4 regions of the Arthrobacter sp. JDC6 genome follow, and region 1 is predicted to be linked to each of the others. Evidence: riboswitches for the same ligand, from Rfam matches in the RefSeq annotation. Region 1 holds a riboswitch; each other region holds the start of a gene.

The links. A riboswitch is a leader RNA that binds a small molecule or an ion and turns the genes downstream of it on or off. The one in region 1 is predicted to bind S-adenosylmethionine.
Region 2: linked by a shared signal. The riboswitch ahead of ACV095_RS01520 (DUF1737 domain-containing protein) and the one ahead of metX (homoserine O-acetyltransferase MetX) in region 1 are both predicted to bind S-adenosylmethionine.
Region 3: linked by a shared signal. The riboswitch ahead of ACV095_RS07450 (aminotransferase class V-fold PLP-dependent enzyme) and the one ahead of metX (homoserine O-acetyltransferase MetX) in region 1 are both predicted to bind S-adenosylmethionine.
Region 4: linked by a shared signal. The riboswitch ahead of ACV095_RS17895 (cobalamin-independent methionine synthase II family protein) and the one ahead of metX (homoserine O-acetyltransferase MetX) in region 1 are both predicted to bind S-adenosylmethionine.

What each region holds. Positions count from the first base shown of each region.
Region 1 covers NZ_CM151278.1:2,982,294-2,989,511, forward strand. The annotation lists gene ACV095_RS13920 (CoA-acylating methylmalonate-semialdehyde dehydrogenase) at 1-49, opposite strand, end outside; gene mmsB (3-hydroxyisobutyrate dehydrogenase) at 84-1,004, opposite strand; gene ACV095_RS13930 (LysR family transcriptional regulator) at 1,146-2,048, shown strand; gene ACV095_RS13935 (zinc-binding dehydrogenase) at 2,083-3,228, opposite strand; gene ACV095_RS13940 (MFS transporter) at 3,237-4,619, opposite strand; gene metX (homoserine O-acetyltransferase MetX) at 4,786-5,901, opposite strand; SAM riboswitch class IV at 5,914-6,029, opposite strand; gene ACV095_RS13950 (bifunctional o-acetylhomoserine/o-acetylserine sulfhydrylase) at 6,130-7,218, opposite strand, start outside.
Region 2 covers NZ_CM151278.1:334,086-341,303, reverse strand. The annotation lists gene ACV095_RS01545 (aminodeoxychorismate lyase) at 1-37, shown strand, start outside; gene ACV095_RS01540 (pyridoxamine 5'-phosphate oxidase family protein) at 97-561, shown strand; gene ACV095_RS01535 (TetR/AcrR family transcriptional regulator C-terminal domain-containing protein) at 600-1,304, opposite strand; gene ACV095_RS01530 (hypothetical protein) at 1,529-1,783, shown strand; gene opgC (OpgC domain-containing protein) at 1,878-4,343, opposite strand; SAM riboswitch class IV at 4,569-4,684, shown strand; gene ACV095_RS01520 (DUF1737 domain-containing protein) at 4,698-4,973, shown strand; gene ACV095_RS01515 (rhodanese-like domain-containing protein) at 4,970-5,380, shown strand; gene ACV095_RS01510 (O-succinylhomoserine sulfhydrylase) at 5,381-6,589, shown strand; gene ACV095_RS01505 (glutamate--cysteine ligase 2) at 6,726-7,218, opposite strand, start outside.
Region 3 covers NZ_CM151278.1:1,592,704-1,599,921, reverse strand. The annotation lists gene ACV095_RS07475 (sigma-70 family RNA polymerase sigma factor) at 1-13, opposite strand, end outside; gene ACV095_RS07470 (DoxX family protein) at 289-837, shown strand; gene aroA (3-phosphoshikimate 1-carboxyvinyltransferase) at 844-2,232, shown strand; gene rsgA (ribosome small subunit-dependent GTPase A) at 2,216-3,331, shown strand; gene hisN (histidinol-phosphatase) at 3,376-4,188, shown strand; SAM riboswitch class IV at 4,341-4,454, shown strand; gene ACV095_RS07450 (aminotransferase class V-fold PLP-dependent enzyme) at 4,491-5,909, shown strand; gene ACV095_RS07445 (class I SAM-dependent methyltransferase) at 6,012-6,770, shown strand; gene ACV095_RS07440 (metal-dependent transcriptional regulator) at 6,816-7,218, shown strand, end outside.
Region 4 covers NZ_CM151278.1:3,877,799-3,885,016, forward strand. The annotation lists gene ACV095_RS17885 (adenylosuccinate synthase) at 1-160, opposite strand, end outside; gene ACV095_RS17890 (M14 family zinc carboxypeptidase) at 399-1,487, opposite strand; SAM riboswitch class I at 1,672-1,775, shown strand; gene ACV095_RS17895 (cobalamin-independent methionine synthase II family protein) at 1,789-2,997, shown strand; gene ACV095_RS17900 (uracil-DNA glycosylase family protein) at 3,199-3,828, shown strand; gene ACV095_RS17905 (DUF3151 domain-containing protein) at 4,176-4,598, opposite strand; gene fbaA (class II fructose-bisphosphate aldolase) at 4,599-5,618, opposite strand; gene ACV095_RS17915 (TrmH family RNA methyltransferase) at 5,741-6,415, opposite strand; gene ACV095_RS17920 (HAD-IIA family hydrolase) at 6,456-7,218, shown strand, end outside.

The DNA of each region.
Region 1 (7,218 bases):
CTGCGTCGCTGACGCGGGTGCCGTTGATGTAGTGCGGGATGGTTTCCACGGGGAGTCTCTTTTCCTGCGTTGCGTGGTGCGGGCTAGTTGGCGGACGGCGCCGGGTTGGCGGGTTCGAGTGAGCCGTCCACGAGCTTGATGATCATGGAGCAGTCCTTGCCGGCGTCACCGGCGTCAATAAGCCGCTGGAACAGCTGCTGGACGTGCCTGCCGATCTCCAGGGGCGTGCCGGTATCCTCGGCTGCGCTGATGGCCAGCCCAATGTCCTTGTTCGCCAGCTCTGTGGTGAAGGTGGGCGCGAAGCCGTTGTTCGAGGCTGCGGTAGGAACCACGCCGGGCACCGGGTACCAGGTCCGCAGTGCCCACGAGTCGCCCGAGGAGACAGAGGCAATGTTCCAGAAGACCTGCTTGTCCAGGCCCAGCCGGTCGGCGAGCACAGCGCCCTCCGCGGTGGAGGCCAGGTTGATGAAAAGCATCAGGTTGTTGCAGATCTTGGCCGCCTGCCCCGTGGTGGGGCCGCCCGTGGGGATGATGTTGGCGGCCATGGGGCCGATGTAGCCCGTGGCGTCCGCCACGGCCCCCTCTTCGCCGCCAACCATGAAAGTAAGCGTTCCCGCTTCCGCCCCGCTCATTCCACCCGACACTGGCGCGTCCACGAAGCGGAAGCCAGCGGCAGCAGCGGCGTCGTGCAGTTCCTGGGCGGAGGCGACGTCGATAGTCGAGGAGTCAATCAGCAGCGTCCGGGTGTCCGCGTGCGCCAGCACGCCGTCCCCGCCGAGATACACCGCACGGGCATGTTCGCCCTTGGGCAGCATGGTGAACACGGCGTCCGCACCATCCACCGCTTCGGCGATGCTGGCGGTCCGCTTGACGCCGCCTGCTTCAGCGGCTGCCAGGGCTGCCGGGTTGAGGTCGAAACCGCGCACATCATGCCCGGCTTTCGCCAGGTTTACGGACATGTGGCCGCCCATGTTGCCCAGGCCAATCCAACCGATAACTGCCACGAGTAAGCTCCTTTGCTTCCATTCCAGCCGTACTGCCGGCATGTCTGTGTCAACGATCACACCCTGCTAGAGTGCAATCAAGGGGAAAAATCACAGAGGCCATGTGCATTGCTGCACATCGAAGGAAGGACCGGAGTGGACCTGAGACGGTTGCCAAGCCCCGACGACCTGCTCATCCTGCTCACCGTTGCCCGCCTGGGCCGGTTCAACGCGGTAGCCGAGACGCTGGGAACAACCCACACCACCATCTCCCGCCGCATCCTCGCCCTGGACAGGCAACTGGGCGGCCGGACTTTGGAACGCAGCCCGCAGGGTTGGGAGCTGACGCAGCTCGGTGCCGCGGCCGTGGAAGCGGCAGAGGCGATCGAAGGTACCCTTGGCTCGCTGTCCGGCCTGATCAGCCAGGACCAAAGCACCCTCGCCGGCCTGGTCCGCGTCGCCACGACGGACGGCGTGGGGGCAGTGTTCGTCACCCCGTCGCTGGTGCGGCTCCAGCAGCAAAACCCGCAGCTGAACATCGAAATGCTCAGCGCCACCCGGAAAGTCAGCCAGAACCGGTCGGGCGTGGACCTGGAGATCGTGGTGGGCCGGGCGGACGTCACCACCGCGCAGACAATCTTCCTGAGCAACTACTACCTGCGCCTCTACGCAAGCTCAGCGTATGCCGCCCGGCATGGCCTGCCGGAAACGCTCGACGACGTGGGGCAGCACGGGTTTGTGTCCTACGTCGAGTCCGCACTCCAGGTGGCGGAGCTGGGGCCGCGCTGGTCCTCGCAGCTTCCGCTGCCCAGGACGAGCTTCCAGGCCACCAGCGTGTTCGCCCAGGTGGAGGCGGTACGGCAGGGTGCAGGCATTGGGCTGCTGCCCAACTTCATGGTGGCGGGCTGCGGGGACTTCGTGCCCGTCCTGGCGGCCGACTTTGAGCGCCAGCTCCCCATCTGGGCCGTTGCCCGCCCGGAGTCGCTCCGGTCCGCACCGGTCCAGGCAGTGATTGCGGCACTCAAGGCGGAAATGAAGGAGCGCTCCGGGGTGCTGGCGGGGTAAGCGCTGTTCTTGCGGACCCAGGCCCCCGCACAAGTCAGGCCTGGAACAGCCGCCTTACCACCTGCCCGGATGCCAGCGCATCCAGGCCCTCATTGATCTCGCTGAGCGGCCGGGTGTCAGTATGCAGCAGCTCAACCGGCAGCCTGCCTTCGCGCCAGAACGCCAGGTACTGCGGAATGTCGCGCGCCGGCACGGCATCCCCCATGTAGGAGCCCAGCAGCCGTTTTCCCGCCCCGGCAAACTGCAGGGCCGGCACCGTCAACTGGGCGGACGGATGGGGCAGGCCCACCGACACCACGGCGCCTCCCCGCGTCACCTGCTCCAGGCAGGAGGCGATAACGCCTGCTGATCCCACCGCTTCAATGGCAACGTCCACACCGTCCCCGGACGCTTCCGCGATCAGCCGTGCCGCGTCCTCCGGCGTTCCCACCGATGTGGCGCCGGCGTCGCGGGCCAGCTGGTGCTTGCCTTGGTTTGGATCGATGGCAATGACGTCGGCGGCTCCAGCGAGGCGCGCTGCCATGACGGCTGACAGGCCCACGGCTCCGAGGCCGAACACCGCTACGGACTGCCCCGGACTGACAGCCGCGGTATTCAACACTGCACCCATTCCGGTGAGCACGGCGCAACCAAACATCGCGGCAACCGTGTCCGGGACGTCGTCGTCGATCACCACCACCGATTCCCTTGCCACCACTGCGTAATCGGCGAAGGCCGAGACGCCAAGGTGGTGGTTGATCCGTTCCCCTGCCGGAGTCCGCAGCAGTGCCGGCCCGCGCAGCAGGTCGCCGGAGCCATTGACCTCTGCTGCACGGTGGCAGAGGGCCGGCCGGCCGGCCAGGCACGCACGGCACCCGCCACAGCTCGGCACGAAGACCAGCACCACATGGTCGCCGACGGACACGTCGGACACGCCGGCCCCCACGGACACCACCCGACCCACCGCCTCGTGGCCCAAGGCCATGGGCAGCGGCCGGACGCGGGAACCGTCCACCACCGAGAGGTCCGAGTGGCAGAGGCTGGAGTACGTGATGGCAACACCAAGCTCACCGGCGCGGGGCTCCGGCTGCTCCAGTTCCTGCACCAGCAGCGGAGCGGCCTCGGAGTAGGTCTGCTTCCCGTTGCCGGCCCCCGTGGTGGGGGCGGCGGGAACGGTGGAGTACAGGACGGCGGCTTTCACGGATCCTGCTACTTCTTGCGGGCGGCAAGGAGGTCGGCGGTGCCCTGGGCGTCGGCGGCGTCCACGTCGTGCAGCGAGATGCCGCGGGTTTCCTTCAGGAAGTAGACCGCGACGGCGGTAATGGCGCAGGCGATCAGCAGGTAGACCGCCACGGGGACGGAGGATTTGTAGGCGCCCAGGAGCGAGGCGGCGATGATCGGGGCCAGGGATCCTGCAACGATCGACGTCACCTGGTAGCCCAGGGAAACCCCGGAGTAGCGCATCCGGGTGGGGAACATTTCCGCCATGATGGCAGGCTGCCCGGCGTACATGAAGGCGTGGAACACCAGGCCGATCATGATGGCCGCCAGGATGATGGCATCGTTCTTGGTGTCCATCATGGGGAAGGCGAAGAAGCCCCAGGTGGCCCCCATGATGGCGCCGGCCATGTAGACGGGCCTGCGGCCAAACCGGTCCGACAGCTTGCCCACCATGGGCACGACGGCGAAGTGCAGGGCGTGGGCAAGGAGCAGCAGGAGGAGGATGCGGGTGGTGTCGGCCTGGACCACGGTTTTCAGGTAGGTGATGGAGAACGTGACCACGAGGTAGTACAGGATGTTTTCCGCCAGGCGCAGGCCCATGGCGGTGAAGACGCCGCGGGGGTAGCGCCGGAATACCTCAGCGACGCCGTAGCCCTTGTGGCCGGCTTCGACCTCTTTGCGGGCTTCGAGGAAGATCGGTGCGTCATTGACCTTGGTGCGGATGTAGTAACCGATCAGGACGATCACCGCGGACAGCCAGAACGCTACGCGCCAGCCCCACCCCAGGAAGGCGTCCTGGGTCAACGTGGAGGACAGGGTGAACAAGACGGCGGTGGCAAGCAGGTTTCCCAGCGGCACTGCCGACTGTGGCCAGCTGGCCCAGAAACCGCGGGATTTGCTGGGGCTGTGTTCGGCCACGAGGAGGACGGCGCCGCCCCACTCGCCGCCAACGGCAAAGCCCTGGGCGAACCGGAGGACCACCAGCAGTGCGGGAGCCCAGTAGCCGATCTGCTGGAACGTGGGCAGGCAGCCCATGAGGAAGGTGGAGACGCCTACCAGGATGATGCTCAGCTGCAGCAGCTTCTTGCGTCCGAACTTGTCGCCGAAGTGGCCAAAGACGATGCCGCCGATGGGGCGCGCCACGAAACCGACGGCATAAGTGAGGAAGGCGGCGATGATGCCATCCAGTTCTGTGCCGGCGTTGGGGAAGAAGGCCTTTCCGAACACCAGGGTGGCAGCCGAGGCGTAGAGGAAGAACTCGTACCACTCAACAACGGTTCCGGCCATGGAGGCCGTAACCACTTTCTTAAGGCCTGAAGCCTTGACGTCGGTTTCCTCTGTGCGCCTTGCGGCGGAGCTTTCCGTACTCATGCGAACTCCTTCGGCGTCGTCGTCGACACCACGGGGACCAATCAATGGCGGCCGGGTGTGATGCACACCACGAACGCACCGGATTCGATTGAGTATGGTCTGCCTGCGGTGCAACCTCAACGCCGATTAGTGCAGAAGGCATCTGCAGGAATGCACATGCGGGGCGCTAGGCCAGGAAGCTGCTCCGGAGCTGGCTGCCCAGCTGCCCGATCTCTGTCAGGAACCCGTCGTGCCCGATCGGCGCCTGGATGACGTGCACGTCCACGTCCCCCGGCAGGGCCTGGGCCAGCTCACGGGACTGCGACGGGAAATACAGCCGGTCCGAATCCACGGCGGCCACGAAGAACCTGGCGGTGGACCTGGCCAGGGTTTCGGCCAGGGTTCCGCGGCCCCGGCAGATGTCATGGCTCATCAGCGCCTCGGTGAGGGCGATATAGCTGTTGGCGTCGAAGCGCTTCACGAGCTTGCTGCCCTGGTGGTCCAGGTAGCTTTCCACCTGGTAGCGGCCGCGGGCGGCCAGAGCCTCACCCTTCAGGGGCGACTCCGGCGCCTGGGGTTCCCGGCCGAAGCGGCCTTCCAGTTCAGCCGCGGACCGGTAGGTGATGTGGGCAATGCGCCGGGCAAGTGCCAGCCCGGCTTCCGGGCAGGGGCCGCCATAGTAGTCGCCGCCGTTGAAATGTGGGTCCTGCCGGATGGCCAGGGTCTGGGCCTGCGCGAAGGCGATCTGTTCCGCCGTGCTCGCGGCACCCACGGAGATGACGGCGCAGCGCTGCACCCTCTCCGGGTAGGTCACTGCCCATTCAAGGGCGCGGGCGCCGCCCATGGATCCGCCCAGGACAGCGAACCAGCTGCTGATGCCCAGCTGGTCAGCCAGCCGGGCCTCTGCCACCGTGCTGTCCCGCAGGGTGACCAGGGGGAAGCGGGAGCCCCAGGGGGCTCCGTCCGGGGCGGCCGAGGACGGGCCCGTGGACCCGTAGCAGCCGCCCACGATGTTGACGGACACCACGAAGAACTTGTCCGTGTCCACGGGAGCGCCGGGACCGGCCAATTGTTCCCACCAGCCTTCTTCGTCCGTGTCACCGCGGGTCACGTGGGTGCTGCCGGTCAGGGCGTGCTCGATCAGGATGGCGTTGCTGGCGTCGGCGTTGAGCGTGCCCCAGGTTTCGTAGGCCAGCGTGACGTCCGGGAGGTATCCCCCGGCTTCAAGTTCCAGCCCTCCGATGGAGGCGTAGCGGACAATTCCGTGTTCGGGGATGGTGGTTCGGGCGACGGTAACCGTCATGGCAAGACCTCTTCTACGCGCTTGCCTGCCGTCGTCTGACCGGCAGGCCAGGTCCTCACCCGGGGCACCCCACCGCGGATGGAGGGTTGCCGGCCAGCAAGCCGGGGCTGTCACTGGCACTCATGACCTGGTTCGAGTGTACGAAACACCCCCCGCTCCAGGCCAAGAGTGTGACTGGTTGTGACTTCCCCGCTTGCCGGCCCTCCCGGCGTCAGCCCTGGCGCGCTTTTAGCTCTGGGCGCCTTTGGCAGCGCGGAAACCCGCTTCCAGGTCGGCCAGGATGTCATCGATGTGCTCCAGGCCAACAGAGAGCCGGACCAGTCCCGGATTCACCCCGGCCACCGCTTGCTGCTCCGGCGAGAGCTGGCTGTGGGTGGTCGACGCCGGGTGGATGACCAGGGAGCGGACGTCGCCGATGTTGGCCACGTGGGAGTGCAGCTCCAGGGCGTCGACGAAGCGCTTGCCCGCCTCCGCTCCGCCGGCAAGGTTGAAGGCCACGACGGCGCCCGTTCCCTTGGGCCCGTACTTGCGGCCACGCTCGTACCAGGGGCTGGAGGGCAGCCCGGCGTAGGCGACGGATTCGACGTCGTCCCTTCCTTCCAGCCAGCGCGCCACTTCCGTGGCGTTGGCAATGTGGCGTTCCACCCGCAGGCTCAGCGTCTCCAGGCCCTGGGAGATCAGGAAGGCGTTGAAGGGGGAAACCGCCGAGCCAAGGTCGCGCAGCAGCTGGACGCGGGCCTTGAGGATGTAGGAGAGGTTGGCCCCCAGTGTACCGTCGGCGCCTAGGTCGCGGGCGTAGACCAGGCCGTTGTAGGTGGGGTCCGGGGTGTTGAAGCCGGGGAACCGTTCAGGGTCATTGCCGAAGTCGAATTTGCCGGAGTCCACGATCACGCCGGCAATTGCGGAGCCGTGGCCGCCCAGGTATTTGGTGGCGGAGTGGATCACGATGTCCGCACCCCACTCCAGTGGGCGGATCAGGTAGGGCGTGGACAGGGTGTTGTCCACGATCAGTGGCACGCCTGCCTGGTGGGCCACCTCCGAGATGCCTTCGATGTCCAGGACGTCCTGGCGGGGATTGGACACCACTTCACCGAAAAAGAGCTTGGTGTTCGGCTGGACGGCGTCGCGCCACTGGTCCAGGTTGTCGGGATCCTGGACGAAGGTGACCGAGATGCCGAACTTCTTCAGGGTGTGGGCGAACAGGTTGTACGTTCCGCCGTAAAGACTGGGGCTCGCCACAATATGGTCCCCCGCCTCCGCAATGTTCAGCACCGCGAACGTCTCGGCGGCCTGGCCAGAGCTCAGCAGCAAAGCGGC
Region 2 (7,218 bases), 1.9 Mb from region 1:
CACAGAACTGAGCGGACTTTTCGCCGGCATCCATTAGCCCGCAACAGGCAGGGCCGGCCCTTTTCCCGCCCCGGCATCACCCGTAAGGTGTGCACCATGGACTCGCACAAGCTGCCGATCGAAAAACTGTCCTTTGACGACTGCTGGGAACTCCTTGACACCGACACGGTGGGCAGGCTGGCCATCGTGGTGGACGGACATCCGGAAATCTTCCCCGTGAACTACGTTGTCCACCTGCGCAGCATCGTCTTCCGCACGGCACCCGGCTCAAAACTGTGGGACGCGAAAATGGAACGCCCTGCCGCACTGGAGATCGACGGCTACGACCCCACCACCGAACTGGCCTGGAGCGTGGTGGCGCGGGGCAATACCGGGATCATCGAAGACCAGGCCGTCAAAGATGCGGTGGACAGCCTTGGCCTGGAGCCGTGGCAGCCCGGCGAAAAGGCAAACTACGTCAGGCTGAACGCCAAGGCGCTGACCGGACGCAGGTTCCAGGTGAACCGCCCGGACGTCTGGAACACCCGCCTCCAGGACCGGCGCCGGGCGTCATTCGAATAGCGGCCGCTCAACGACCACGCCTTTACACGGCCGCTCCGTCAGGCGCTGGAGCCTGCCGCCTGCCGTGAAAGCTGGGCTTCCAGCCCGGACAGCAGGATGGTGAGCCCTTGGTCAAGCTCCTTGGCGCCGTCGTAGTCAGCCAACGCCGGCGCCAGCGCACGCAGCCGGGGGAATTCCTTCGCGGGCAGCCGGTGGAGCCCCAGCCGCAGCAGCACCTCGTTCTCTTCCGGGTCCACCACGTACTCCTGCAGTTCGTTCAGGAGGTGCCCGTAGAGGAAGCCGTAGTAGGCGCGGTAGACGTGCAGCGCATCAGCCGGCTCGAATCCTGCCGCCACCAGCAGGGTCAGGATCTGCTCCAATGGCCGCAACGTGCCCAGCGGACGCATGCCCAGCGGCGTGGAGAGGGGCCGGGTCACCAGCAGGGGGACAACGTTGGGATGCTTGAGCGCCAGCATCCGCAGGTTGTGGGCGATGCTCCGCAGCTGCGCTTTCCAATCCGGGTCCTCCGGATGAATCGGAAGCTGGTTGAGCACCAGCTCAGAAACCCCGTCCAGCAGCGCGGCGCGGTTCTCGGCGTAGCGGTACAGGCTCATCGGGTCCCGGCCAAGCTCCTGCCCCAGGCGGCGCATGGTCAGTGCATCCAGTCCTTCGGCATCAACCAGTTCCAGGGCCTTGGCCAGCACGACCTCCCTGCTCAGCCTGGCCTTGGCGGGGGTGCGGCCGGAAGCGTGCGGGGGATTCATGGTGTTGTCCTAGCGGTGGAAGTGGCGGCCCGGATTAATCGAGACGGTTGCCTTACTTGTAGTCTACGAGTAAAGTCTACATCGTAGACAGGCGCTGACGACGCTGAGGCCCCAGATGCTTTTCACGGGACCCAACCTATAGATTCGATGGCCATGTGCAGGGCATCAAATCTTGCTGCTGTAGCCGAACGGCGGCGCCGAGCACTTAGCGAAGGGAAGCCATCATGGCACATTCGCAGTTCGATACTTTTCTCCACGAAGCCACCTACCCCGACCACGCCGCTGGTTCCAGCATGGACCGCGACCGCCTCTACGGCCTGTACACCAGCTGGTGCTTCCTCAACCAGCAGCCGGCCGGCACCGAGTCCACCTTCTGGGCAGCCATGAAGCACCGGATCCCGCCGCGCCGCAACGGGCTGCGCATGAAGGGTCCTGCCGCTGCGGACTACATCATGACCAGCTACCCGGGCCTGGTCTGAGACCCCCGGATTCGTAAGAGGCCACCGGGCAGCCGGGTGGTACATGATCAAATGCTGTGGCACGCTCGTGCCGCAGCATTTTTCATGCCCCCGGCTAGGTAGGGATGATCCGGAAGAGGAACCTGGTGCGGACCATCACCCAGAGCAGCCCCAGGACCACGGCGTAGGCCACGGTGTTGAGGAAGATGCTTTGCTGCTGCAGGGCCGGGATGTTGGCCACGACGGCGATCAGCACCACGTGCATGATGAAGACGTACAGCGTGGCCCGGCCCAGCGGGACCAGGAACCAGCCCAGGGCCCGGTCCACCGGTTTCCAGTAGGCACTGAGGAATGCGTACGCAGCCACCACCAGGACCAGGACGTTGAGCAGCCGGCCCGGGGCCAGGTATGTCCGGCCGAAGAAGGCGTCATACATTGCCCGGTAGGACGCATCCGGCAGAAGCGCCAGTCGGACGTCATAGGCGTTGGCCAGGTAGGGGTTGCCCCAGGACAGGAAGGCCAAAGCGAATGCTGCCGTGGTGCAGGCAACCACCACCCACGTGTGGCGCGACAGCCACGCTGTGATGCTGCGCCGATGGTAGCCCGCAACCAGCCCAAGCACGAAAAGCACCTGCCACACCAGCAGCGGGAAGGAGTCCTCGAACTGCGAGGGCAGGATCCGGAACCTGGTCATGGCACCTGCCGCATACACGGCAACCGACACCGCCACGACCCAGATGGCCTTCCCGCGGTTCAGCGCCGCGAGGATCAGCGGGCTGACCAGCAACAGCACCACATAGAGCCCCATGACATTGAACTGCCAGGGACCGAACTGCAGCAGCACGATGGCCGGAAGCACCTGGGGCGGGACGGGGAACTGGAACAGCGATGCCATGCCCGAATAGAGGTCGTAGGTCCGGCCGGCCCCGTTGTGCCCGGCGCCACCGGTCCCCTGGTCCACGAACGTGGTCAGGGCCTCGGTGTGGAAGAACGGGAGCAGGGACAGAAGGAAGACGCCGATCAGCACGGCCAGCGCCGTCAGGTAGAGCTTGCCGGCGCGGCGGGTCGTGAGGTCGACCACCTGCCCGAAGTCCTCCCTGGCCTTGGGCCCGTACACCATGCCCACCACCAGTCCGGAGAACAGGACGAACAGTTCCGCACCCGACACGAAGCCCACGGCCTCCTGGGTGAGCAGCTGGAACAGCGATGCCATGCCCAGGTGGTTCACCACCACAAAGACGATGGCCATCCCGCGCAGCAGATCGATGCGCGAGTCCCTGGCGGAGGGATCCTGGTAGCCCCAGGCCGTGGCTGCGTTGATCCGGCGGGGTATCTGCCACAGGGCCACCAGGAGGATGGCCATGGCGGCGGCAACAGTCCAGGCGGCAGCCCCGGAGAGCGTGTTGGCCCGGACGTAGGTGCTCCCGGATGCCACGTCGGTGACCGGCCCGGTGACCATTGGCGATGCCTTCAGCCTGTCCAGGGCCGCTTTGGCGATGCCCGGCTGTCCCGTGAGCAGCCAGCTGATGCTTGCCACGCCGGTATCCCTGGTGCTGGTGCGCTCGTCCCAGACAACGGCGGCAGTCCGGGCAAAAGCGGGGGAAGTGGCAGTTCCCACCACCTGGTCCCACCAGCCTGCCTTGATGTCCGTTTCCTGCGCGCCGCCGGACGCGGGGCTGTAGAAAGCAGAGGTCTGGAGGAGGAACGGCTTGTTGCGCCCCTCGGAATAGGTGCCGTAGAAGTTTTCGCCGCCGGAGGATGTCAGCATGTCCTGGAGCTCGCCGGCCCTCGGCTCGGAGTTGACGGCGGGGCCGCCGGCCGTGTCGTCGTGATAGGCGGCCAGCCCCACCCAGTCCACTGCGTCGTCACCCGGGTAGTACGGGGCGTAGGCGCTGTCGCTTGAGTTCCAGGCCCCGTCGCCGTTCGTGTCCAGGAGGGAAAAGCCTTCGGTTCCGGGCCGCGGGGCATCCCGGTTGCGGTCAAAGGGGTAGTCCTTGCCCAGGTAAGGCGCCCACACCAAGGTGGCCCGGCCGCCGTCGTACTTCTTGAACGCTGCCGCCACAGCCCTGAAGGCCTGCCGGTACGCGGCGGGCTGCTGGCCCCAGGCCACCCAGCTTGCATTCATGTCCGGGGCGAACCGGATCAGCAGCTGCCCCTTGAACCCGGACGTAAGGTCGCGCACCTGCGCTGCGAATGCTTCCGCTTCCGCGGTGCCGAGCTGGTCCAGGGGCACTGACGGCTTCACCGTGAGCAGGGCGTGGGCGCCTAGGGACGCGGCCTGCTGAAGGAAGCCGTCAAGGTCGTTCCGTTCCGAATCGCGGTAGGGGATGGTGATGTCGTGGCCGAAGACGGCCGGACTGGCACCAAGCCGGCCGCTGAAGCCTGCGGCGGTGTCCTCGCCCCACTCGAGCACCGCGCCCAGCCAGGGCTTTCCCTTCTCCGGCGCAGCGTCCGCCCCATGCGCCGGCGCAGCCGCCAGCAGGGCAAGGAGGCTGACGATGGCCGCGGCCAGGAACGCACCGATGGACGGCCGCCGGGTCCCGCGGATGGCGGCCTGGTGGCGCGATGTGTTTGCCCGCATGCTGACAGGACCCCCGGTGCTCATTGCTGTGACGACGGGGCGGCGCCCCGGTAAGAACTTTATCGGCCCCGCGGCCCCGGGCGGCACGTGGCGGGCCGCCCACCTGCGGCGATGTCCGCCGTCGCGCTTTCCTTCAACCCCGCGCCTCCCTTCAGCGCTGCTCAATTACGGAACATGACGACGGCGGCGGTGCGGCTTGGCGCGGCAGATGTTACGTTTTTGGGGAGTAATGAGTACCGGTGTGAAGCCCTGACTGGCCGGTCGGCAACCCTCCCTTTCGCGGCGGGGTGCCTCAGGTGAATACTCGGCATATCGACCGATTCGAGCTGCAAGCGTGAAAGAAGGAGATCCGTCGTGTCTGACGCACCTGCCCCTGACGAAAAATTGTCCTACCGCCTGATCACCGGACCGGATGACCGTTCATTCTGCGAGCGGATCTCCACGGCCCTGGCCGACGGCTATGTGCTGCACGGCAGCCCGGCAGCCACCTTCAACGGCACCAGCGTGATCGTGGCGCAGGCAGTGGTCCTTCCGGCGGCAATCGCCTCGGCCGATGCCGCGGTTGCCACCGCAGTGGATGAACTGGACGCCGAATTTGAAGGCGAGTTCGACGGCGAGGGCCACGCATGAGCTACGCGGGAGACCTCACGCCCCAGGAAGCATGGGAGAAGCTGGAACAGGGCGCCATCCTGGTGGACGTCCGTACCGAGGGCGAATGGGCCCACATCGGCATTCCGGACACCAAGGCCACGGACAACGACCCCCTCTTCATCCAGTGGACCTTCCCCGGCGGCATCCCCAACCCCGACTTCATCAACGACCTCAGCCAGCAGGCGCCCGAGGACCGTTCAACCGAACTGGTGTTCCTGTGCCGCTCCGGCCAGCGGTCCATCGCGGCAGCCATAGCGGCCACCCGGGCCGGCTTCACCTCCTACAACGTGCTGGAGGGCTTTGAAGGCGAGCCGGACCGCTATGGCGAACGCACCGTCAACGGCTGGAAAAACCGCGGCCTTCCCACCAACCTCGGAAAGAACTAAGTGACCTTCAACCAAGACGCCCCCGGCTGGAACCCCGACACCCAGGCTGTCCGTGGCGGGCTGGACCGCACCAACTTCCAGGAAACGTCCGAGGCCATTTTCCTGAACTCCGGCTTCGTCTACGAATCCGCGGCAGCAGCTGAACGCGCCTTCACCGGCGAGGACGAACGCTTTGTCTACTCCCGCTACGGCAACCCGTCCGTGGCCACCTTCCAGGAGCGGCTCCGGCTGCTGGAAGGCACCGAAGCCTGCTTCGCGACGGCGTCGGGAATGTCCGCGGTGTTCACCGCGCTTGGTGCCCTGCTGGCTGCCGGCGACCGGGTGGTGGCCGCCCGGTCGCTGTTCGGTTCGTGCTTCGTGATTTTGAACGAGATCCTTCCCCGGTGGGGCGTGGAGACCGTCTTCGTGGACGGGCCGGACCTGGACCAGTGGCGCGAGGCCCTCTCCAAGCCCACCACCGCCGTCTTCTTCGAATCCCCGTCCAACCCGATGCAGGAGATCGTGGACATCGCCGCGGTCAGCGAACTTGCGCATGCCGCCGGCGCCAAGGTGGTGGCGGACAACGTCTTCGCCACTCCCCTGCTGCAGCGCTGCGGTGACCTGGGCGCCGACGTCATCGTCTACTCCGGCACCAAGCACATCGACGGCCAGGGCAGGGTCATGGGCGGCGCCATCCTGGGCACCAAGGAGTTCATCGACGGTCCCGTAAAACAGCTCATGCGCCACACCGGGCCCGCGCTCTCCGCGTTCAACGCCTGGGTCCTGACCAAGGGCCTGGAGACCATGAGCCTGCGCGTGAACCATTCCTCCGCCACGGCGCTCCGGCTCGCAGAGTGGCTGGAAGAACAGCCCGCCGTGAGCTGGGTGAAGTACCCGTTGCTCAAGTCCCACCCGCAGTACGACCTGGCGGCACGGCAGATGAGCGCCGGCGGTACGGTCCTCACGCTTGAGCTGGCTCCCTCCGGCGGGCGCTCCGGCAAGGAAGCGGCCTTCGCACTGCTGGACGGGCTGCGCATCATCGACATCTCCAACAACCTTGGTGATTCGAAGTCCCTGATCACGCACCCCGCCACCACCACGCACCGCGCCATGGGGCCGGAAGGGCGCGCCGCCATTGGGCTCAGTGACGGCGTGGTGCGGCTCTCGGTAGGGCTCGAGGACCCGGAGGACCTCCTCCGCGACCTGGAACAGGCCCTCAAGCAGATCTAGCCGCGCGGGAAGCCCTAGCTCCTCTGGGTCCGGGCGACGCGCTTCCTCCTTTTCGATGCGCAGATTCCCTGGCGCGCACCAAATATGGGCCGCGAGGAGGAATCTGCGCGTCGGGAATGGATATGCGCGTCGAAGGTCAGCTCTGGCGGACCCGCAGCAGCTCGGGCGTGCCCTCCACGTCAGCTAGATCCAGGGCATCCCGCATGGTCACATTGACGGCCTGCCGCACCACGGCGCCGAACCCCATGTCCTCCGGGGGCGGTCCCGCCAGCGCCTTGTCCCGGGCGCGGCGCTGTTCGGCGGCTCCTGTTCCGCGGGCGATGATGTCCTCCACCCCCTGCCGTGCCAGTGCCAGCTCCCCCTGTTCGGACAGGACGGGAGCCAGGTAATCCACCAGGGACCGGACCACGTCCGCGGCCGGTGCGGGCCGGAAATTCCCAAAATCCAGGAGTTCACCGCTTAGCCCGGCGCTGCTGGCCTGCCACGAGGCCATCCGGAGGAGGACGGTGGGAACCGGCGCAGGATCCACGTCGGCCTGCCATTCCCTGCTGGCGGATTCCACCAGCGCCCGGACCAGCACGGCAATGAGCGCTGCATCCTCGGCACGAAGGCAGACGTCCGCCACGCGA
Region 3 (7,218 bases), 1.4 Mb from region 1:
CCAGGGTGTTCATTGCCTTCAAGTCTACTGTCAGGCTCCCTGCCCGGGGCGTGCCGTATTCCGGCGGTTCCGAGGCCAGCCTGTCCACTGCCACCGGGCCCGCCTGCCTGGTTCCGTCCAACACCTTCCCCAAGGGCCAACTCCGCTCTGTTTCGGGTGAATGATTGTCAGGCCCCTGTTGCGGACCTGTTTGCCATAACCGCCTCCCACGGGCAAATATTCCCCAAAAGTGCAAGACTAGGACCGACTCCGCCGCTCGGCGCGGCTCGTCCATCCAGGAGGAAATCCATGTCCTTTGTCCGCACGCTCGCACGGCCCATGCTCGCCTCCAGTTTCGTTCTCGCCGGACTGGATAAGCTCAGGAACGCAGACGACACCGCACAGCAGCTCTCACCGCTGCTGCGCAAGGCTGCAGCCTCGCTTCCCTTCCAGGCGAACGAAACCACCCTCGCACGTGTGATTGGCGGAACCCAGGTAGGGGCCGGCGTCCTGTTCGGCCTTGGCAAGTTTTCCCGGCTCTCCGCGGGCCTGTTGACGGTGATTTCGCTCCTGAACACCTTCGTTGAATGGCGCAGCGCGGATATCAGCAGCAAGGAAGGCCGCGAAAGCCGCCGGAACCAGCTGCTCAAGAACCTCTCGCTGAGCGGCGGCGCCCTGCTCGCTTCCGTGGACACCGCCGGCAAGCCCGGCCTGGCCTGGCGCGCCGAGCACCTGGCGGCCGATGCCCGTCGGAACGCCTCGCACCTGGCCGCCGACGCGCGCAGGACCACCACCAAGAAGCTGAACAAGGCGGACAAGGCCGTGCGCCGCGCCGTCGAACACGCCACGGGAGCATAAACACGAATGACCGCAGCAGTTGCCACCCGGGACGGGTCCGGAACGCCTGTCCAGCACTGGGCCGCACCCTTTGCGTCCCGGCCCGTTAACGCCACCGTGACGGTGCCCGGATCGAAGTCCCTGACAAACAGGTACCTGGTCCTGGCAGCCCTCGCGGACGGCCCCTCCCGGCTGCGGGCCCCCCTGCATTCCAGGGACTCCGCACTCATGGTCGACGCACTGCGGCAGCTCGGTGCCGTCATCACCGAAGTGCCCGGGGACGGCGCCTTTGGGCCCGACCTGGAGGTGGTTCCGCTGCCGGCGGCAGCGGCTGCGTCCCACACCAGGATCGACTGCGGACTTGCCGGCACCGTCATGCGGTTCGTTCCGCCGCTGGCGGCGCTCCGCAACGGAGCCAGCGTGTTCGACGGCGATCCCCACGCCCGCAAGCGCCCCATGGGAACCATCATCGAAGCCCTCAAGGCCCTGGGCGTGGCCGTTTCCGCCGAAGACGGCAGCGCGCCGTCGTCGCTCCCTTTTGTGGTGGAAGGCAACGGCGCAGTCCGCGGCGGCCATCTGGTGATCGATGCCAGCGCCTCCTCGCAGTTCGTCTCCGCCCTCCTCCTGGTGGGCGCAAGGTTCGACGACGGCCTGCACCTGGAACATGTGGGCAAGCCGGTACCCAGCCTGGACCACATCAACATGACAGTGGCCGTCCTGCGCGGTGCCGGCGTTTCAGTGGACGACTCCGTCCCCAACCACTGGGTGGTGGCGCCGGGACCCATCCGCGCCTTCGACCAGCGGATTGAACAGGACCTTTCCAACGCCGGGCCCTTCCTGGCTGCGGCCCTGGCCACGCGGGGCACCGTACGGATTCCCAACTGGCCTGATGAAACGCAGCAGGTGGGGGACCTGTGGCGCGGAATCCTGGCCAGCATGGGCGCCTCGGTCACCCTGGCTGACGGTGTCCTGACCGTCACCGGCGGCCCGGAGATCAAGGGCGGCAACTTCGCGGACACCAGTGAACTGGCTCCCACGGTCGCGGCCCTGTGTGCCCTTGCCACCGGGCCTTCCCGCCTCAGCGGCATCGCCCACCTGAGGGGACACGAGACGGACAGGCTCGCGGCCCTGGTATCGGAGATCAACCGGCTGGGCGGCGACGCCGAGGAAACCAGCGACGGCCTGGTGATCCGGCCCGCCCGGCTGCACGCCGGCGTCGTCCACAGCTACGCCGACCACCGCATGGCCACGGCCGGCGCAATTCTGGGACTCGCCGTCGAAGGCGTCCAGGTGGAGGACATCGGCACCACGGCCAAGACCATGCCGGATTTCCCGCAGCTGTGGGCCGGCATGCTGGCCCAGGGAGAAGGGTCCGCCGCCGGACCGGAAGGGCGCGGCAGTGGCGCGGAGCACTGATTCCTGGGACGAATCGGACGTTCGGATCCGTCCCAGCAAGAAGGGCTCCCGGCCGCGCACCAAAGACCGCCCCAGCCACGACGACGCCGTGACCGGACGGATCATCACGGTGGACCGCGGGCGGTACACAGCGGTAGTGGACGAGGACTCGGAGAATGAGCGCGTCATCATTGCCGCGCGCGCCCGGGAACTTCGGCGCTCGCCCGTTGTGGCAGGCGACTTCGTCTCGCTCGTGGGGGACGTCTCCGGCGCGCCGGACACGCTGGCCCGGCTGGTGAAGATCCAGGACCGCCACACCCTCCTGCGCCGCAGCGCCGACGACACCGACCCCGTTGAGCGCGCGGTGGTGGCCAACGCCGACCAACTGGTGATCGTGGTGGCTGCCGCCAACCCGGAACCCCGCACGGGGTTCATCGACCGCGCGCTCGTGGCCGCATACGACGCCGGAATCGAACCCATCCTGCTGGTCACCAAGGCCGACGTCAAAGACCCCGCGGACCTGCTTTCCAACTACACGCACCTGGACTTCCCGGTGATCATCAGCAAGACGGCGGATGCGCAGGCGTCGGGAATCGATGCCCGGTCCGATGACGGGCTCTCGGCGCGGCTGGACAGCGCCGCAGTGGCGGCGCTGCGGGACCATCTCGATGGCAAGGTCACCGTTATGCTGGGGCACTCCGGCGTCGGCAAGTCCACCATGGTGAACGCCCTGACCGGCGCCGAGCGGGCCACCGGCGGCGTGAATGCCGTGACCGGGCGCGGCCGCCACACGTCATCGTCGGCCCTTGCCTTGCGGTTGGCGGACGCGCCTCCCGGCAGCTGGATCATCGATACCCCCGGCATCCGTTCCTTTGGCCTGGCGCACGTGGACCCTGACCGCATCCTGCGCTCCTTCCCGGACCTCTCCCCCGGCATCGAGAACTGCGAACGGGGCTGCAAGCACACCGCAACCGCAGTGAACTGCGGCCTCGACGACTGGGTGGCAGGCGGACACGCAGGTCCCACCGGCGCGGCCCGGCTGGCCTCGCTGCGGCGCCTGCTTGGTACGGACCCGCGGATGGAAGCACAGGAAACCAAGGAGCTCGGCAGCGTCAACTGACGCGTTCTCCCGGCAGAACCGTCCACAGACGGTAGTTTGGAACCATGATCCAACCCGCTTCGAGCTACAACGATGACCTGCGCCTGGCCCATGTCCTGGCCGACTCCGTGGATGACCAGACCATGAGCCGCTTCAAGGCCCTGGACCTCCACGTTGAGACCAAGCCGGACCTGACGCCGGTCACCGACGCGGACAAGGCCGCCGAGGAAGCCATCCGGGGCCAGCTCTCCCGTTCACGCCCCCGCGACGCCGTCCTGGGCGAGGAATTCGGCAGCACCGGCCACGGTTCCCGGCGCTGGATCATCGACCCCATTGACGGAACCAAGAACTTTGTCCGCGGCGTTCCCGTATGGGCCACGCTGATCGCCCTCGTGGATGAGGGCGAACCGGTGGTAGGCGTCGTCAGCGCCCCGGCCCTGGGCAAGCGCTGGTGGGCGGCGAAAGGCATGGGCGCGTACATGGGCAGGTCCCTTGCCGCCGCCACCCGCCTTCGCGTGTCCAACGTGTCGAAGCTTTCCGACGCCTCCCTCTCCTACTCCAGCCTGGGCGGGTGGAAGGAACGCGGAAACCTTGACGAGTTCCTCGGCCTTACCGAGGACGTTTGGCGGACCCGGGCCTACGGGGATTTCTGGTCGTATTGCATGGTGGCCGAGGGCTCTGTGGACATCGCCTGCGAACCCGAGCTGAACCTCTATGACATGGCTGCCCTGGTGCCGATCGTGGTGGAGGCCGGCGGCCGGTTCACATCCCTGGAAGGCGAGGACGGCCCGTTCGGCGGGAACGCCCTGGCCACAAACTCAATCCTGCACTCGGAGGTCCTGCACCGATTGAACCCGTACCTGGACGATCTGCTGTAACTCACGCGCTTTCCACGTTTGAACGAATAATGCGACGCCGGACACCTCCCAAGGCAGGTGCCCGGCGTCGTTTATTCGGCGGCGCGTAACAAAGCCCTTAACAATTGCCGCGGCTTCAGTCCTGGCCGCCCCATGTCCTACGCTTTTATGCAGGTCACGAGTGCCAGCGCAAAACCCCGGTTTGCTGGCCGGCAACCCTCCATTCGCGGTGGGGTGCCCCGGGTGACGACCAGGCCGGTCCGGAGCGGATCCGGCAAGCGCGGATTCCACTATGCCGGAGTCCTGTACCAAGTGAGGTCTCTGTGACAACTGCCACCGTCTCCCCCCAGCCCGTCATTGCCGAAGCTGCCGTCCCCCATGCACGCCACGCCGCAGCCGGCCGGCCGCTCGCTGCCGTCACCGGCGCCGAAATCCAGGCGCCCCTGATTTCGGGCGGCCACGTGCGGTACGCCAACCTCGATTACGGCGCCTCCGCCCCGGCACTGTCCGTAGTGTCCGCTTACCTGAATGAGATCCTCCCCTACTACGCCAGCGTCCACCGCGGGGCAGGGTACGCATCCCAGATCAGCACCTCCGTGTACGAGAACGCGCGCAGCATCGTCAGGGATTTCGTGGGCGGCCGCCCGGATGATTCGGTCATCTTCACCCGCAACACGACGGATTCGCTGAATCTGCTGGCCGGCTGCCTTCCCGTGACCGATGGCCGCCACGACGGCGAAGTGCTGTACCTGGACATCGAACACCACGCCAATCTCCTGCCGTGGCAGGGCGTCCCGCACCGCAGCATCGTCGCCGCCGACACCATCACCGGCACCCTTGAGGCCGTACGTGCCGAGCTTGGACAGGGCGGTGTCAGCCTGGTCGCGGTCACCGGGGCCTCCAACGTGACCGGCGAAATCCTCCCCATCCGGGCGCTGGCCGCGCTGGCCCACGAACATGGCGCACGGATCGTGGTGGATGCGGCCCAGCTCGCGCCGCACCGCCGCATAGACATCAGCGCGGATGACGTCGACTACCTCGCCTTCTCAGGCCACAAGCTGTATGCGCCCTTCGGCGCCGGCGTCCTGGTGGGGCGCCCGGACTGGCTGGACGCCGGCGTCCCGCACCTCGCCGGCGGCGGCGCCGTCAAGGAAGCCAGGCTCGACGGCGTCAGCTGGGCCACCGGCCCGGCCCGCCATGAGGGGGGCTCGCCGAACGTCCTGGGGGCCGCCACGCTGGCCCGCGCCACCCAGGTCATTGCCGGCCTGGACCAGGAACGCTGGCACGCCCACGAGTCCGCCATCCGCTCCTTTTTGGTGGAGGGACTCCAGCGGATCGACGGCGTCACGGTTCACCAGATCTTCAAGGACACCAACCCCGAAACGGACACCATCGGGGTGGTCAACTTCTCCGTCGAGGGTTACGACGCAGGACTGGTGGCGGCGTACCTTTCGGCAGAGCATGGCGTGGGCCTGCGTGACGGGCGCTTCTGCGCCCATCCCCTGCTGAAGCGCCTGGGCCTGCCGTCCGGTTCCCTCCGCGCCAGCTTCGGCGTCGGTTCGCGCCTGGAAGATGCCGAGCGCCTGCTGGCCGGCATCCAGGCGCTCCGGAGCAACGGGCTGGGCTGGGACTACGTGGTGGACGCAGGCCGCTGGGTCCCTGCCAACGACACCCGCACCTACCCGCACTGGGCGCCCAACACCCCTGGAACAGCCGGCGCAGCGCCCTGCATCGACGACTGACGCCGGAGACAGGCCATTCCTGTTTCAGCCGGCTGACCGCGCGTCAGGGGAATGCGGTAAATTCGAAAGGTACCGCAGGACGTCAGCTGAAGGAGGCCACGCGTGGTTCGGGGTGGCCCCAAGCTTGATCACGGGCGGCGCAGGGAACTGGGCCGGAGCTTCCAGGACGGCGGCAGGCACTACCAGCGCGTCCGGCCCGGCTACCCTGAGGAGTCAGCCCGGTGGCTGGTGCCCGCCGACGCCCATGAAGCCCTCGACGTGGGTGCCGGTACCGGAAAGTTCACCGCGCTGCTGCTGGACATGGGGCTGGACGTCACGGCCGTGGACCCCTCGGCGGACATGCTCGCCCAGCTCACGGAACACTACCCGGCTGCCACGGCGATGCCGGGGACTGCCGAGGCGACAGGCCTGCCCGACGCCAGCTTCGACGTCGTCACCGTAGCCCAGGCGTGGCACTGGTGCGACGCCCTGGCGGCAAGCACCGAACTGGCCCGCGTGCTGCGCCCGCACGGAACCCTCGGCCTGGTGTGGAACCAGCTGGACACCTCAGTACCCTGGGTGCACCGGCTCTCCCGGATCATGCACGCAGGCGACGTCTACCGGCCGGGGCACAAGCCCGTCATCGGCCCGGAGTTCCAGGGGCTCGAAGGGCATGTCACCCACTGGCAGGACACAGTGGACACCACGGACCTGATGGAACTCACTAAATCCCGCAGCTACTACCTCCGGGCCGGCGAGTCAACGCGGGCCAAGGTCCTGGCCAACCTGGACTGGTACCTGCACGAACACCTTGCCTACACCCCTGACCAGGAAATCGACCTTCCCTACCTCACCCTGGCTTGGCGGGCCGTCAAGGCATGACGGCGCATCCCGTATGGCGCCTGCAGAGCCGGTAGGCTTGGATTCGTGAAGACCAGCGCGCCCTCCTCCTCGATCGAGGATTACGTCAAGGTCATTTATTCCTTTACCGAATGGCAGGACAAGCCCATCACGTCCTCCCAGCTCGCACAGCGGCTGGGGGTGGCAAATTCCTCGGTTTCGGAAATGGTCCGCAAACTCAAGGACCAGGGCCTGGTGGACCACAAGCCCTACAGCGCCGTCACGCTGACCGAGGCCGGCCTGCGGCTGGCGCTGTCCATGGTCCGGCGCCACCGGCTGATCGAGACATACCTTGTCCAGCGGCTCGGATACAGCTGGGACGAAGTCCACGATGAGGCTGAACAACTCGAACACGCCGTGTCGGACACGTTCATCGAACGGGTCGCCGCCAAGCTCGGGGACCCGAAGCGTGACCCGCACGGCGATCCAA
Region 4 (7,218 bases), 900 kb from region 1:
GCTTGAGTTCGTACTTTTCACCGCCTACGACGACGGTGTGCCCGGCATTGTTGCCGCCATTGGGCTTGACGACGTAGTCAACACGGCCGCCCAAAAGGTCGGTGGCCTTGCCTTTTCCTTCGTCGCCCCACTGGGCTCCTACGATCACAATTGCTGGCATGGGATCCTCCCCCATTCGTTCGGGCTGCCCGGGTCCAGCCATCTGGTGGCGGGCCCATGCAGCGCCGTTCATGAGAATGCCCCGAACATACCGGCCTTCGCACAGCCGCAGCACGGCACGGCGAAGCAAGAGTTCCGGGGCTCTTACCACCCAAGTTTAGCCGATGGGGCACTTTGTCCACTGTTGTGGCCCGCCGCGGCCCTTTCGCAAATATGGGCCGCGGCGGGCGCCGGGCCTCCTACTCGTCCTCGGCCTCCCCCGCGGGCCGGGACGTCTGCTCGGCGAGCGTGTCCCAGAAGGAGGTGTCGGCGTCGGCAATGGATCCATCCGCGATGGCCGCGGCGGTGGACGCCAGCGTGGTGACCGTCTGCTTGATCAGGTAGCCATTGCTCCGCTGCCCCAGCGCGTAACCATCCAGGTAGTGGTCGGACATGCCGCGCATCTCGAAAAGCAGGGTGGCAATGCCGTATTCCACGGAGATGCCGTTGCGGCTGATGGTCTCGGCGCTGCCGCCCTGGTACCTGCCCAGGTGGCCCCAGCCGGTGGAGTCAACGTTGTTGAAGACAACGGCGCCGAGCCGCTTTGATTTCTCGACGACGGAGGGGTCGGCGTTCGGGGTGGTGGGGTACAGGATGGAGCCGGAAACCAGCTTGCCGTCGCGCTCGGCGCGGGTGCCCTGGTGGTGCAGGTCGATCATGTAGTCAATGCGGTACTTGCGCATCACGTTGTTGTGCAGCGCCTGGGTCTCCGGCTGGACCTTGGCCACATGGTCCCGGTTCAGGTCCACGCCCTCCGCGTTGTAGCGGGTGAGGTGGCGGTCCCCTTTGGCAAGGTAGTCGTCCAGGGAGAAGTTGACATCCCCCATGGCACCGTCCGCGTTGAGCATGGGCACGATGAGGATGTTCACGCCGTCCAGGATGCCTGCCGACTTGCCCGTGCCCAGGTGCTTGACGAACTCGAGGGCACCCTCGGTGGTGAGCTGTTCATTGCCGTGCTGCTGGGTCAAATACAGGATGGTGGGCTTGGCCGGGTCCGATATGTACTTGACCAGGTGGATGTCGCGGTCTTTGACGGTCTGGCCGATGACCTCCAGCTCCATGGCGGGCTGGCGCGCATCCTGGTCCTTCAGGAACGAGACCATCTGGTCGTAGGTGGCCAGCTTCGACGTGGTGATCTGGCCGTTGCCGTCGTAGGAAGGCCCTTCGCCTACGGCGCCGGCCAGGGGCGCCGGACCTGCTGCGACGACAGCGAGCGACAGGGCGCCTGCGGCGGCGAGGGCCCTGAGGGATTTCGTCACAGTTACCTCTTTCGAGTGCTCGGGTGGCATCCGCCGCTCCGTCGCAGCGGAGGCATGTGACACTCAGCCAACCAAGCTTAACGAAACCTGTCAATATGCTGGACAAACACTGTAAGTACGTTCCGGTCCTGCCGCCGGCGGCCGGCCGGACATGCCCACGACATAAAGCGGTGCGGATTTGCCCGGCTCCACGCGCGTCGATTTATCTGAGAGTGGACCATCCGGAGCGGCCGAGAGACCTGGCTCGATGACGCCGCAGCAACCACGGCCCAGCAGACTCCTGCCGGCCGAAGGTGCTACTGCCAGGACCGATGGAAAGGAAGATTCCAGCATGTCCCAGAACACCGACCGTATCCGCGTGACCCACGCCGGTTCATTGCCCCGCACCCCTGAACTCATTGCGGCCAACGCCGCCAAGGAAGCCGACGGCATCACGCCGGAATTCCTGGAACTCCTCGAAGCCTCCGTAGTGGACGTGGTGCAGCGCCAGAAGGACCTTGGCATCGACATCCCCAACGACGGCGAGTACGGGCACACCATGTCCAGCTCGGTGGATTACGGGGCGTGGTGGAATTACTCCTTCGCCCGGCTCGGGGGCCTTGAGCCAACCACCGTGGACCGCTGGGCCGAGTCCGGCGTCCGCCGCTCGTCCCCCGGCAACGTTGTCCTGACCTCGTTCCCGGACCGGCGCGACCGGCAGGCCTTCAACGAGGCCTACAGCGATCCCGCATCCGGCATCCTCACCCACCGCAGGAGCGTTGCCCAGCCCAAGATCGCCGGACCGCTGACCTACACGGGCCAGGACCTGGTGGCCTCGGACATCCGGAACCTGAAGACCGGGCTCGCCGCCGCAGGCCTCACGGATGGCTTCGTGGCTTCCCTCTCCCCCGGCTCATGCGCGCGGGTAGCCAACGAGTACTACAAGAGCGACGAGGAACTCGTCTACGCCTGCGCTGATGCCATGCGGGAGGAATACAAGGCCATCATCGAGGCCGGCCTTACGGTGCAGCTCGATGATCCGTCCCTGGCCGAAAGCTGGGACCAGATCAATCCCGAGCCGTCCCTGGACGATTACCTGAAGTTCATCCAGCTGCGCGTCGAAGCGACCAACTGGGCGCTGCGCGGGCTGCCGCAGGAGCAGATCCGGCTGCACGTGTGCTGGGGATCCTGGCACGGCCCACACACCACGGACATCCCGTTCGCCGACATCATCGGCTCTGTGCTTCAGGTCAACGCCGGCGCCTATTCCTTTGAAGCGGCAAACGTCCGCCACGAACACGAATGGCGGGTGTGGGAGGACACAAAGCTCCCCGAGGGCAAGGTGATCATCCCGGGCGTTGTTTCGCATGCCACCAATGTGGTGGAGCACCCGGACCTGGTGGCGGACCGGGTCGTCCGCTTTGCGGACCTCGTGGGCCGCGGGAACGTCATTGCCTCCACCGACTGTGGCCTGGGCGGCAGGGTGCACCCGCAGATCGCCTTCGCCAAGCTGGAGGCACTGGGTGAGGGTGCCCGCCGCGCCTCGAAGCGCCTCTTCTAGCCGCTCCCGCACCGACGCGCCGGCTGTGCCTTCCATCACCGGAAGGGGCGGCCGGCGTTTCGCTTGCCTGGGCTTGCTAAACTGGAGTAGGCCGACCAGGAGTTGGTCCACCCCAATCAACCGCCACTGATGTGCCGTGCCGCCGTGCGCCCATGTCCGTGGCGGCAGCAACGCCAATCCCCGCAGGAGATCCAGCACTTCATGACAGCCCTGGCACCCGAAACATTCCACGAACAGCTCATGAGCCGCCGCTACGAACCCAGCGTTGCCGCCGTCAACGAACTGTGTGATTCCCTGCAGGAGGCCAAGCCCGGAACCGTGGTGCCCTACGTGGACCCCATGCACGACGTGGAGGAATGCCGCATCATCAGCCTGTTCTCCAACATCGGCGAGGTGGATCCGTCCGGGTTCATCACCCCCGGCGACCAGGACGCTGTTACCCGCATGCTGGGGATCCAGTGGAAGCTTGGCCTGCGCCCCGAGTTCGTCATGCCGTGGAACGTCCACCCCTGGCACGTCCCGGGCGAAGCCAACGGCAAGTTCACTCCGGACCAGATCCAGTCAGGCCTGAAGCCCCTGCTGAAGTTCCTGGCCCTGGTCCCCCGCGCCTCGGTGATCGTGGCGCATGGCACCGAAGCCAACCGCCTGGCTAACCTGCTGTTGAAGACCGAGGTGCCCCTCCTCTGGCGCCGCGGCCTGAAGACCTACAAGGTCCGCTCGCTGAGCGGCCGCGCCTTCGCCGGTTCCCCGGCCCGCCAGGAGGAGTACCTGGAGGACATGCGCACTGCCTATGCAGACGCCATGGCCCGCACGGGTATTGCCAAACCTTAAGTCCTGCGCCGCTCAGCCTGTGGCATCGGACTCAGTAAACGAAATTCCCGGGCCGATTCGTCTTCGGCTTCAACCCAGGTGGTGAAGTCGGCGTACGACATCCACGAGTAGTAGTCACGGAACCTGAGACGCGCTTTCTCCTGCTTTCCCACGCTTCGCGCAGCTCCTCCTTTCCTCCCCTGGCCCTTCGATTCTTTTAACCGAAACGAGGGACGGCGCATTGCAGGCCGGATACGACGGCGGGCGGTCACCTTCTCATTGAAAGGTGACCGCCCGCCGTCGTTCCCAGCCCGAACCCCTCCCTGGCAATCTGCACCAGGAAACAGTGCGGGCGTTGGCCCAGGGAGTTATTCGCCCTCGATGGCTGCCTTTGCCGTGGGGTCGGAATCGTTCAGGAACTTCTCGATCCGCTCCGGCTCTTCAGCCTCGCCGATGGCCGACGAGGCCCGGCCCAGGGAGTAGAGGGCCCGCAGGAACCCGCGGTTTGGCTCATGCTCCCAGGGGATGGGCCCCACGCCGCGCCAGCCGTTGCGGCGCAGCGCATCCAGTCCGCGGTGGTAACCCACCCTGGCATAGGCGTAGGAGTCGATGGTGCGGCCTTCCGTCCACGCCTCCTCAGCCAGGACGGCCCACAGGAGCGAGGACGTTGGGTGCTTCGCCACCAGGTCCAGGGCCTCCTGGCCGGCCTCAAGCTGCGCGTTCACCTCGGTTTCGGCAGGCAGGAGAGTGGGCTCCGGCCCCATCAGGTTCCGGCGGAACTCGTCCGACATCTAGAAGGTCTTTCCGGCCGAACCGAGCTGCTTGGTGGCTTCCACCACGCGGGCTGCCAGGCCGGCTTCGGCGGAGGCGCCCCAGACGCGGGGGTCGTAGGTCTTCTTGTTGCCCACTTCACCGTCCACCTTCAGGACGCCGTCGTAGTTCTTGAACATGTGGTCAGCCACCGGACGCGTGTAGGCGTACTGGGTGTCGGTGTCGATGTTCATCTTGATCACGCCGTAGGAGACGGCGTCGGCGATTTCCTGGTCGGAGGAGCCGGAGCCGCCGTGGAACACGAGGTCGAACGGGTTGTCCTTCCCGATTTTGGCACCCACCTGGGCCTGGATGTCCTTGAGGATCTCCGGGCGGAGCTTGACGCCGCCGGGCTTGTAGACGCCGTGGACGTTGCCGAAGGTCAGGGCCGTGATGTAGCGGCCGTTTTCACCGGAGCCAAGGGCATCGATGGTGGCCAGGGCGTCCTCAACGGTGGTGTACAGCTTGTCGTTGATGGCGTTTTCCACGCCGTCCTCCTCGCCGCCAACGGTGCCGATCTCCACTTCGAGGATCATCTTGGCGGCAGCAGTGCGGCCGAGCAGTTCGCGGGCGATGCGCAGGTTTTCCTGGAGGGTCTCGGCGGAGCCGTCCCACATGTGGGAGTTGAACAGCGGGTTCCGGCCGGCCTTGACCTCAGCCTCCGAAGCAGCCAGCAGGGGCAGGACGAAACCGTCCAGCTTGTCCTTGGGGCAGTGGTCAGTGTGCAGGGCGACGTTGACGCCGTAGTTCTTGGCTACTTCGCGGGCGAAGGCTGCGAAGCCCAGGGAACCGGCAACCATGTCCTTGGTGGATGCGCCGGACCAGTAGGCCGCACCGCCGGTGGAAACCTGGACGATGCCGTCCGACTCCGCCTCGGCGAAGCCGCGGAGCGCTGCGTTGAGCGTCTGCGAGGACGTGACGTTCACGGCCGGGTATGCGAAGCCGCCCGCCTTCGCGCGGTCGATCATTTCGGAGTAGATCTCTGGGGTTGCAATGGGCATGCTGGCTCCTCTGCTGAGTTTCGTCTGTGGGTGGAAGACCCTCAAGTAGACCGCTTACGGCTAGGCACCATCCTAGCCATTCCCGGACCACGAGGGTGTTTCGGGTCACCGCTCAGTAACACTCAGACGTGCTGGTTGAACACGTGCCGCCGGATCCAGGCGTGCATGGCGATGGCGGCTGCCGAGGCGGCGTTGATGGACCGGGTGGAGCCGAACTGCTCGATGGACAGGGTGGCGGCGGCGGCCTGGTGGACTTCGGGGGTCAGGCCCGGGCCCTCCTGTCCGAAGACCAGCACGCAGTCGCGCGGCAGCTCGTAGGTCTCCAGGGGAACCGAGTCCGGGAAGATATCGATGCCGATGATCGCCAGCCCCTCCCCCTGCGCCCACTGGACGAAGTCCTCGACCGTGGGGTGGTGGCGGACGTGCTGGTAGCGGTCGGTGACCATGGCGCCGCGGCGGTTCCATCGACGCCGGCCGATGATGTGCACCTCTTTGGCGAGGAAGGCGTTGGCGGTGCGCACCACCGTGCCGATGTTCAGGTCGTGCTGCCAGTTCTCGATGGCCACGTGGAAGTTGTGCCGCCGGGAATCGAGCTCCGCCACGATCGCTTCGTGCTTCCAGTAGCGGTACTTGTCCAGGACGTTGCGGCGGTCCCCGTCGGCAAGGAGGTCAGGGTCCCAGTGGTCGCCTTCGGGCAGTTCGCCTTCCCAGGGCCCGACGCCGACCTCCGCCTTTGCGGGCTCGGCCTCCCCGGGCTCGTGGCGGGGTTCGTCTGGCAGGCCGGGCGTTTGGTTCACCCCTCAACACTAGACTGGAGCACTGGAGCATTCATCACCGGTGGAGGTAAACGTGGCAGAAGAAGACCAGGTAGCAGCAAACCCCGCGGTTTACCGCAGCGGCCAGGAGATCGAGTGCTGGCTGACGGACATGGACGGCGTCCTGGTCCACGAGAACCAGCCGATCCCCGGCGCCGCGGAACTGATCCAGCGGTGGGTGGATACGTCCAAGCGCTTCCTGGTGCTGACCAACAACTCCATCTTCACCCCGCGCGACCTTGCCGCCCGCCTGCGTTCCTCCGGCCTGGAAATTCCGGAGGAAAACATCTGGACTTCGGCGCTGGCCACGGCGCAGTTCCTCAAGGACCAGGTGCGGGGCTCAGAGTCCGGCAACCGCGCCTACACGATCGGTGAGGCGGGGCTCACGACGGCGCTGCATGAGGCCGGCTTCATCCTCACCGACCAGAACCCGGACTTTGTGGTGCTTGGCGAGACGCGCACGTACTCTTTCGAAGCCATCACCATGGCCATCCGGCTGATCCTTGCAGGTGCCCGGTTCATCGCCACCAACCCGGATGCCACCGGCCCCTCCAAGGACGGCCCCATGCCCGCCACCGGTGCCATCGCGGCCCTGATCACCAAGGCCACCGGCCGCGAGCCGTACATTGTGGGCAAGCCGAATCCCATGATGTTCCGCTCCGCGATGAACCAGATCGATGCACACTCCGAGACCACCGCCATGATCGGTGACCGGATGGATACGGACATCATCGCCGGCATGGAAGCGGGCCTGCACACCGTCCTGGTCCTCAGCGGCATCACGC